Regions from separate parts of the Exiguobacterium sp. E17S genome, predicted to be linked through region 1. Evidence: a T-box and tRNA genes for the amino acid it is inferred to sense, from the RefSeq annotation. Region 1 holds a T-box; the other holds one or more tRNA genes.

Evidence for each region. A T-box is a leader RNA that pairs with one kind of tRNA and senses whether it is charged. The one in region 1 lies ahead of ileS (isoleucine--tRNA ligase), so its partner is inferred to be a tRNA-Ile.
Region 2: it encodes a tRNA-Ile, which carries the amino acid that the T-box ahead of ileS (isoleucine--tRNA ligase) is inferred to sense. The anticodon was not compared.

The regions. Positions count from the first base shown of each region.
Region 1 covers NZ_JBYLRU010000001.1:619,901-624,100, forward strand. Annotated here, with positions in the region: gene AC3B4V_RS03205 (DUF2975 domain-containing protein) at 1-70, opposite strand, end outside; gene AC3B4V_RS03210 (DUF2188 domain-containing protein) at 217-441, shown strand; gene AC3B4V_RS03215 (helix-turn-helix transcriptional regulator) at 579-788, shown strand; gene AC3B4V_RS03220 (hypothetical protein) at 781-1,164, shown strand; gene AC3B4V_RS03225 (hypothetical protein) at 1,171-1,701, shown strand; gene AC3B4V_RS03230 (GNAT family N-acetyltransferase) at 1,706-2,254, opposite strand; T-box leader at 2,339-2,584, shown strand; gene ileS (isoleucine--tRNA ligase) at 2,641-4,200, shown strand, end outside.
Region 2 covers NZ_JBYLRU010000001.1:202,117-206,316, reverse strand. Annotated here, with positions in the region: gene AC3B4V_RS01050 (peptidoglycan D,D-transpeptidase FtsI family protein) at 1-42, opposite strand, end outside; gene AC3B4V_RS01045 (superoxide dismutase) at 178-786, opposite strand; gene AC3B4V_RS01040 (alpha-amylase) at 880-2,340, opposite strand; tRNA gene AC3B4V_RS01035 (tRNA-Ile) at 2,456-2,529, opposite strand; tRNA gene AC3B4V_RS01030 (tRNA-Met) at 2,541-2,614, opposite strand; gene AC3B4V_RS01025 (Na/Pi cotransporter family protein) at 2,743-4,200, opposite strand, start outside.

The DNA.
Region 1 (4,200 bases):
CGAACAGACTGAAGATGATACCGAAGACGATAAAGCGTAAAAACCGAACTTGCCAGACGAAATGATTCACGATATCAACTCCTTTCGAGGCAATAAACGTTTCTTTTAGTATACTGCATCTCCCGAGAGGCTAGTAGAAAATTCAAGTGAAGAGGCAACCGCACTTTAAAATAGTGTCATGTAGATGAAATAGATTAAGGAAATGGAGGTCACGTGATGAAACGAGAGCAACATGTCACGCCGCATCCAAAAGGTGGCTATCAAGTGAAAGCTGCCGGTGCGACTCGAGCAACCAAACGATTCGCTACACAGAAAGAAGCGATTGCAGAAGGGCGTCGCATTGCGAAAAGTCAGAAGACAGAGCTCGTCATTCATAACAAAGAAGGGCAGATTCGGGAAAAAGATTCCTACGGACATGATCCATTTCCACCACGAGGTTGAGCCATCATATACGACACGTTCTGATCATGAGAGCGTGTCTTTTTAATGATTTTTATGTCAAAAGTTTTTGACATGATGATGGAAATTCATTACAGTAGAGATGTAAAAAGAATTTGACACGTCGTGGAGGAATGAACATGAGAAACCACATCAAGGAGCGACGTCTAGCGGCAAAATTATCGCAACAAGAACTGGCTGATCGTTGTCAGGTCAGTCGGCAGACGATTAATGCGATTGAAAACAACAAGTATGATCCGACTTTACAATTAGCGTTTAATATCGCCAAAGTCTTACGGACAAAAGTCGATCATCTGTTCATTTCAGAACAGGAGGAATGGGATGTCTAAGAAAAAAACGGTTTTATTTTTAGTAACGCTCGTGATACTTGCGAGTCTTACAGTCATCAGTATGATCATCGAAAACAACGTAACGTTCTTCTCGATTGTTCAATTGGCGATTCTGTTGATCATGTTCTTCTCGTATTTTACGTGGGCAAGATCAGGAGAAGACGAGCGTCCTGTGCCAGAAGATGAACTCGGCAAAAAGATTACGACGGAAAGCGGTCTCGTCAGCTACAAAATCCTGATTGTCCTGATTTTTGGATTCATCTGTCTCGATTACTTTTTACATGAATCAGCGAATCTGTTATTAATCGTCTTGTTCGCTATCGGACTGACACTGTTGCCGATCATTGAATTCCTAAAGGCACGATCCTATCGATGAAAAGAAATGGCAGTCGATCTTCTGCAACGGATGTTAGATACATTACTGGGAGAGATGACTCGGGTAATAGTGCAAGTGCCAATTAACAGCGATTTTTTATGGAGGAAGGGAATCACCGTGACGGAATTAGAGTACCGATTAAGGAAACATATTGCCGAGATGGATTTCGAGAAAGCAGCGAAATTATTTTTAGAGTTAACAAAAGAAGAGCAATCCAACATGATCCTGAGTGCAGGGTTTGATACGTTTCATCTCACGATATATGCCTTTATGAATTATTTACTCCAACACCATGAATCAAGCGAGATACATGATTTGACGTCTTCATTGATGTTACATCCACTTTGCCATCTCGAGGGAGCTTGCGTAATCGCTTTATTCCATGCAAAAAAAGCAGTCGAATTAGATCCTGATAACATCGAATGGTATATCAATTTGTTGATGTTTGAAAAGCATCCCGATGCCTGGTTTGCGCAAACAGAAGTAGAAGAAGTCTACCGACGGATCAAAAAGTTAGAGTCGAAGAACCTAAAGTGAGATTTTAGACAGACCAATCACTCTGCAAAATCGAGTACATATACAGATCGTCGAACTGACCACGTGTTTTCTCATATTGACGAAGCAACCCTTCGCGTTGAAAACCAAGCCGTTCAAGCAATCGTTGTGAAGCGGAATTCTCTGGTAAGACGAGTGCTTCAATACGATTTAAAGAGAGCTCCTCAAACCCATATGTGATGACTGCAAGTGCTGCTTCCTTCGCGATGCCTTGTCCCTGATAGGCAGGATTCAACTCAAACCCGAGTTCTGCCCGCTGATGACGTGTTGCTTGATTCAAGAAACCGCAACTGCCGATGATGACATCGTCTTCTTGCAACGCAATCCCGAACCGGATACCCGAGCCTTCGCGACGAATCGAGGCGTACCAGTCAATCTCTTCAAGCGCGTCTGCTTCTGATTGGAACGGAGCGAGCCCCATCTGTTTGACGACATGTTCGTCTGATAAATAAGCGAGGACACTTGTAGCATCTTCGGGTAAAACTTCGCGTAAGACGAGACGGTTCGTTTTAAGCGTTGGGAAAGTATGTAACATTCAAAAATCTCCTTTGCAAGAAAATGTAAAAAGCTGTTGTGCAGTCTTTAAGTCATATGGTAAGATTCTCCACAACAAGAGCATATCATTTCGTTGACGAGAAAGAGTAATGATTGTCCCTCTGCCTTACAGAAAACCGGGATTGCTGAGAACCGGTAGCCAGATCAATCATGAAGATCCTCTCTGAGAAGTCACGCTGAACCATTCAGTAAGCGTGACCGGGTGTCCACCGTTACATGGAATGCACATGATAGTGTGCAACTAAGTGCTGTCGAGAATAAGCATTCTCGACGGAATATGGGTGGTATCGCGGTGAAGTCCGTCCCTGTCAAAGGGGGCGGACTTTTTTGTATTCTCTTAGTTACCGACAAAGGAGAGAACAAGAGATGACGTCACTAAACCAAGCAGAAACCGTACAACAACGCGAGGAGCGTGTCCGCAACAGATGGAGACAAGACCAAGTCTTCGCACAATCGATTGAGCAACGCACGGAAGCGGAATTCGTATTCTACGAAGGACCGCCGACTGCGAACGGTTTACCCCACGTCGGTCATGCGCTCGGACGAACCGTCAAAGATACCGTCGCCCGCTATAAGACGATGCAAGGATTCCGGGTCGAACGAAAAGCCGGCTGGGATACACATGGACTACCGGTCGAACTCGGGGTCGAGAAACAACTCGGCATCTCCGGCAAACAAGCGATCGAAGACTATGGTGTTGAAGCATTCATCGCACGCTGTAAGGGAAGTGTCTTCTCCTATGAAACACAATGGCGTGCCTTCACGGAAAAACTCGGCTACTGGGTTGACATGGATGATCCTTACGTGACGATGAAGGACGAGTATATCGAAAGCGTCTGGCATATCCTTGGGACGATCCATGACAAAGGCTGGTTGACGAAAGGACACCGCGTGTCACCATATTGTCCGAGCTGTCAGACGTCACTCAGTTCCCATGAAGTCGCGCAAGGCTATCAGGACGTGACGGACTTATCGGCGACGGTCAAACTTCCGATCGTCGACATGGAGCAGACGTTTCTACTTGCATGGACGACGACACCGTGGACGTTACCGGCAAACGTCGCGGTGGCGGTTCATCCGGAATTGACGTATGTCACGGTAGCGTTTGAAGGAGAGCGATTCATTGTCGCAAAAGCGTTAGTCGCTGAACTGTTCTCAGAATCCGTCGAGGTCGTATCCGAACAGCTCGGTGCGAAACTCGTCGGCTTGCGTTATGAACCACCGTTTGATTTCGTGACGCCAGAGAACGGTCACACGGTCGTCGGGGCGTCCTTCGTCCAAGCGACGAGCGGAACCGGACTTGTCCACCTTGCTCCAGCGTACGGGGAAGAAGATTACCGGGTCGTCCGGGAAAACGGTCTGTCATTCGTTAATGTCGTCGATGCTGCTGGGTGTTACACGGATGCCGTTCCACCACTCGTTGGTCGATTCGTCAAGGAGTCAGACGTTGCAATCATCCAGCTGCTCGCTGAACGGGGACGCTTGTTTGCGAAAAAACGATATACGCACAGCTATCCGCATTGTTGGCGATGTGACTCGCCACTGCTCTATTACGCACAAGACAACTGGTTCATCGAGACGACGGCCGTCAAGGAACAACTCCTTGCGAACAATGCGTCTGTGACGTGGTACCCTGATCACGTCAAGGAAGGGCGGTTCGGGAAGTTCCTTGAGCAACTCGTCGACTGGAACATCAGTCGCAATCGCTACTGGGGTACACCACTGAACGTCTGGGAGTGTGAAGCGTGTGACACGATGTTCGTTCCAAAAAACAAGGCTGAGTTGTTGCACCGGACGACGACATCGACGGAATCCGTCGAGTTGCATAAACCATACGTTGATGCGTTATCGGTCTCGTGTCCGACGTGTCAGGGAGTGATGCACCGGACACCAGAAGTCATCGATGTCTGGTTTGATAGCGGAGCG
Region 2 (4,200 bases), 420 kb from region 1:
ATGATTACGCCGTCTTCCTCGTACGGTGATTCGTTTAGCCATGGCGTACTCCCCTATCGTTCAAAAGTCATCTTGTTTCATTATATAGAAGGAAACTTTCCATAACAACCTATCCCATCATTTTCCGCATTAAAAAAAGCGTATCGTTCACAATTGAACGATACGCTCGTTTTCACATTACTTCGCGTCAGCGTAAAGCTTCGCTACGTGATCCCAATCAACGACGTTGAAGAACGCATTGATGTAATCAGGACGACGGTTTTGATAGTTGAGATAGTATGCATGTTCCCAAACATCAAGACCGAGGATTGGTGTTTTGCCTTCCATGACTGGTGTATCTTGGTTTGGTGTCGAAACGACCGCCAATTTTCCACCGTCAACGATTAACCAAGCCCAACCTGAACCAAAACGAGTTGTTGCTGCTTTCGCGAATGCATCTTTGAATGCATCGAATGATCCGAATGCTTCGTCGATTGCTGTCGCGAGTTCGCCTGTTGGAGCAGCACCGTCGTTCTTCTTCAACAGTTTCCAGAAGAATGAGTGGTTCCAGTGACCGCCACCGTTGTTACGGACTGCAGTTTGAATGTTTGCTGGGAGAGCATCCAAGTTTTGAAGAAGTTCTTCAAGTGACTTTCCTTCATGTTCTGTACCCTCAAGCGCCGCATTCACGTTCGTGACATACGTGTTGTGGTGTTTCGTGTGGTGAATCTCCATCGTACGAGCATCGATATGTGGCTCAAGCGCATCATAAGCGTAGCCGAGTTCTGGTAATTCAAATTTTGACATGTTCATGTCCCCCTTTGTGCTATTTTCGAAAACTTCAATACCCTTTAAGACTAGCAAAAGAACCTGTGTTGACGCAAGTCAAGACCCTCGGATTTACTCGACTTCTCGCGGAGCAAAAACTGAGACACCACCACCTGGAACCGGGAAGACACCAAATCCTTCATCGTCGATCACGACAGGGTGATCTTGATGGTTCGTATAGTCGAACCATTCTTGACCTGCACGTTCTTCACCGACGAACATCCGTTTTTCACACATATCGGCATTCGACAATAAGACCGCGCAGCCAGAGTTCTCGATTTCCTCAACTCCACGGCGAACCCAACCGACACAATGAGGATCATCGAGATAATCTTCTTGCTCACCATATGCTTTGTGATACCGTGCATAGAGTAAAGCATCGATCATTTCTTTTTTTCCTTCTACCGGATGTGGTCCTTGCACTCCATAATAGTCACCGTAGAAGACACATGGGTAACCGTCTTTACGAAGTAAAATCGCCGCGTAAGCGTGTTGTTTGAACCAGTCATCCACCCACGACTCAAGTGATTCCCCCGGTTGAGAATCGTGATTGTCGACGAACGTGACGGCATTCGTCGGGTGTGATTCGACAAGGGTGTCCGCAAACAACGTCGTCATATCAAAGTCTTGTCCCTGCTTCGAAGCTTCATGGAACTTGTAATGAAGCGGAACATCGAACAAATCGATCGTATAGTCGACGCTATCGAGGAAATGACGACAATCATCGAGATCTGATTTCCAGAACTCGCCGACCATATAGAAATCACCTTCACTTTTTTCAATCATTGATTTTGCGAATTCATGAACGAATTCATAGTTGATATGTTTGATGGCATCAAGTCGGAAACCTTGGCAATCAATTGTTTCTTGGAACCAATGTCCCCAGCGGATCATTTCTTCTCGGACTTCCGGGTGATTATAATCGATGTTCGCGAACATCAAATAGTCATAGTTTCCGAATTCATCATCTACTTGATCATTCCAATCTTTATTTTTACCGGAAATTTTAAAGACACCCGTCTTTTCTTCACGGGCATCAAAATCCGTTCCATTGAAAAATTCATGTGTCCAGATGAAATCTGAATATTTTCCGTTACGTCCTGGGAACGTAAACTTCGTCCAAGCTTCGATTTCAAACTCTTCTGAAATTTCTTTCGAACGATCTTCTGGATGGACCTCGACGACATTGATCGTCTCGAGTTCATCGGCTGCTGCTTTATGGTTCATGACGACATCAGCGTAAACAGCGATATCGTTCTCACGAGCAACCTGGATCGCTTCGACGAGTTCATCTTTCGTACCGTATTTCGTACGGACCGTTCCTTTTTGATCAAATTCGCCTAAATCATAGACGTCATAGATGCCATATCCTGTATCCTCATCTGATTGACCTTTTGACGCCGGTGGAATCCACACGGACGTGATGCCGGCAGCACGTAATTCAGGCGCCCGCTCTTTCAAGCGTTGCCAGTGCTTCCCATCATTCTCTACATGCCACTCAAAAAACTGCATCATCGTATGGTTACGTTCCATCTCTCTTCGCTCTCCCTTAGTTACTATAGTATGAATATTATTACAATATCTTTACTATTCCCCGGGGAACAAAAATAAACGCTTCCCGTTTTTCAACGAGAAGCGTTCTACTGAATGGACCCTGCAGGGCTCGAACCTGCGACCGGACGGTTATGAGCCGTCAGCTCTAACCAGCTGAGCTAAGGGTCCTTAAGTAATAGTAGCGGCGGAGGGAGTCGAACCCACGACCTCACGGGTATGAACCGTACGCTCTAGCCAGCTGAGCTACACCGCCATGATGTATGTTTCTTACTCTTACTAGATTACGAGATGTGGCGAAACTTGTCAATATGCTATTTCAAAAAAATAAACAGCTGATTTCATATTTTTGAAATCAGCTGTTATAAGAAAATCGTATTTCACTTAGTTCGTTAAAGCCGTCCGCTGTTCAAGGACGAGATCCGTGATGTTGACAGCGTGATCGCCAATTCGTTCGAGGTTCGACAAGAGATCGACGAAAATCATTCCTGCTTGTCCCGTACATTCGCCAGCGTTAACACGAAGGACATGATGCTTCCGGAATGAACGTTCGAGTGCATCAAGTTTGCCTTCGAGTTCCAGAACCTTACGAGCTCGTGTGACATCATCCTCTTCGACAGCGCGAACAGCACAATCGACGATTTCTTGCGTTAAGGCGTACATGTCATCAAGCTCTTGCTTCGCAGCTGATGTGAACTGAATTCGGTTGACGATTTGGAAATCGACCAATTCAACGATGTTTTCGACGTGGTCACCGATTCGTTCAAAATCATTGACGGCATGCATCAATAACGAATGATCATTTGATTCTCGTTCTGATAAATCATGTGCCGCTACTTTGACAAGGTAATTCGTGACTTCTGTGTTCAAGTGGTTGATTGCATATTCAATCTGTTGTGATTCCGATACATCTTTCTTATCATGCGATTGCGTGTAACGGTGCGCTTTTGCAAGGGCGTCTTTCGAGAATTCTCCCATTCGCAATACTTCGAGTTTTGCATGATTTAATGCAAGTGCCGAAGATTGGTTCAAGATATTTTGATCCAGATGACGCGGTTTTGAATCAATCGTCGTATCCGTTCCCGGTACGATTTTTTGTACCAACCATGCGATTTGTGCAATGAACCAACATTGAATCAACGTATTGACGACGTTGAATGTTCCGTGTGCAAAGGCGATTTGCATCTTTGGACCTAAATCAAGCGTACCCGTGATCCACGTAATGAAGCTTGAGAAGATCGGTAAAGCAATCAAGAATAAAATCGTTCCGATAATATTGAAGATGACGTGTGCTGCCGCTGTCCGTTTAGCTGCAATCGACGCACCAAGTGCTGCAAGTACTGCTGTGATCGTCGTTCCGATGTTATCACCGAACAAGACCGGAAGTGCTGCTTTGATATCGATCATGCCACCAGCATACAACTCTTGTAAGATACCGATCGTCGCAGAAGACGATTGGACGAGAACAGTAAAGATCGTTCCGACGAATACACCAAGCAATGGGTTATCCGACATCGATACAGTCAACTCACGGAACCAGACACTTGACTCGAGTGGAGCCATTCCGTCGCCCATCAATGTGAGACCATAGAACAATGCACCGAAGCCAAAGAAAATCTGTCCAATGTATTGAACCCGTTCTTTATTGAAGAAGAAGATTAAGAAAGCACCAATTGCGATCGCTGGAAGCGCAGCTTCCTTGACGTTAAAGCCGATGATGAAGGCGGTAATCGTTGTTCCGATATTTGCCCCCATGACGACTCCGATTGCCTGTCTTAAATTCATCAGACCCGCACTAACGAGACCGACGACGATGACGGTCGTCCCTGACGACGACTGAAT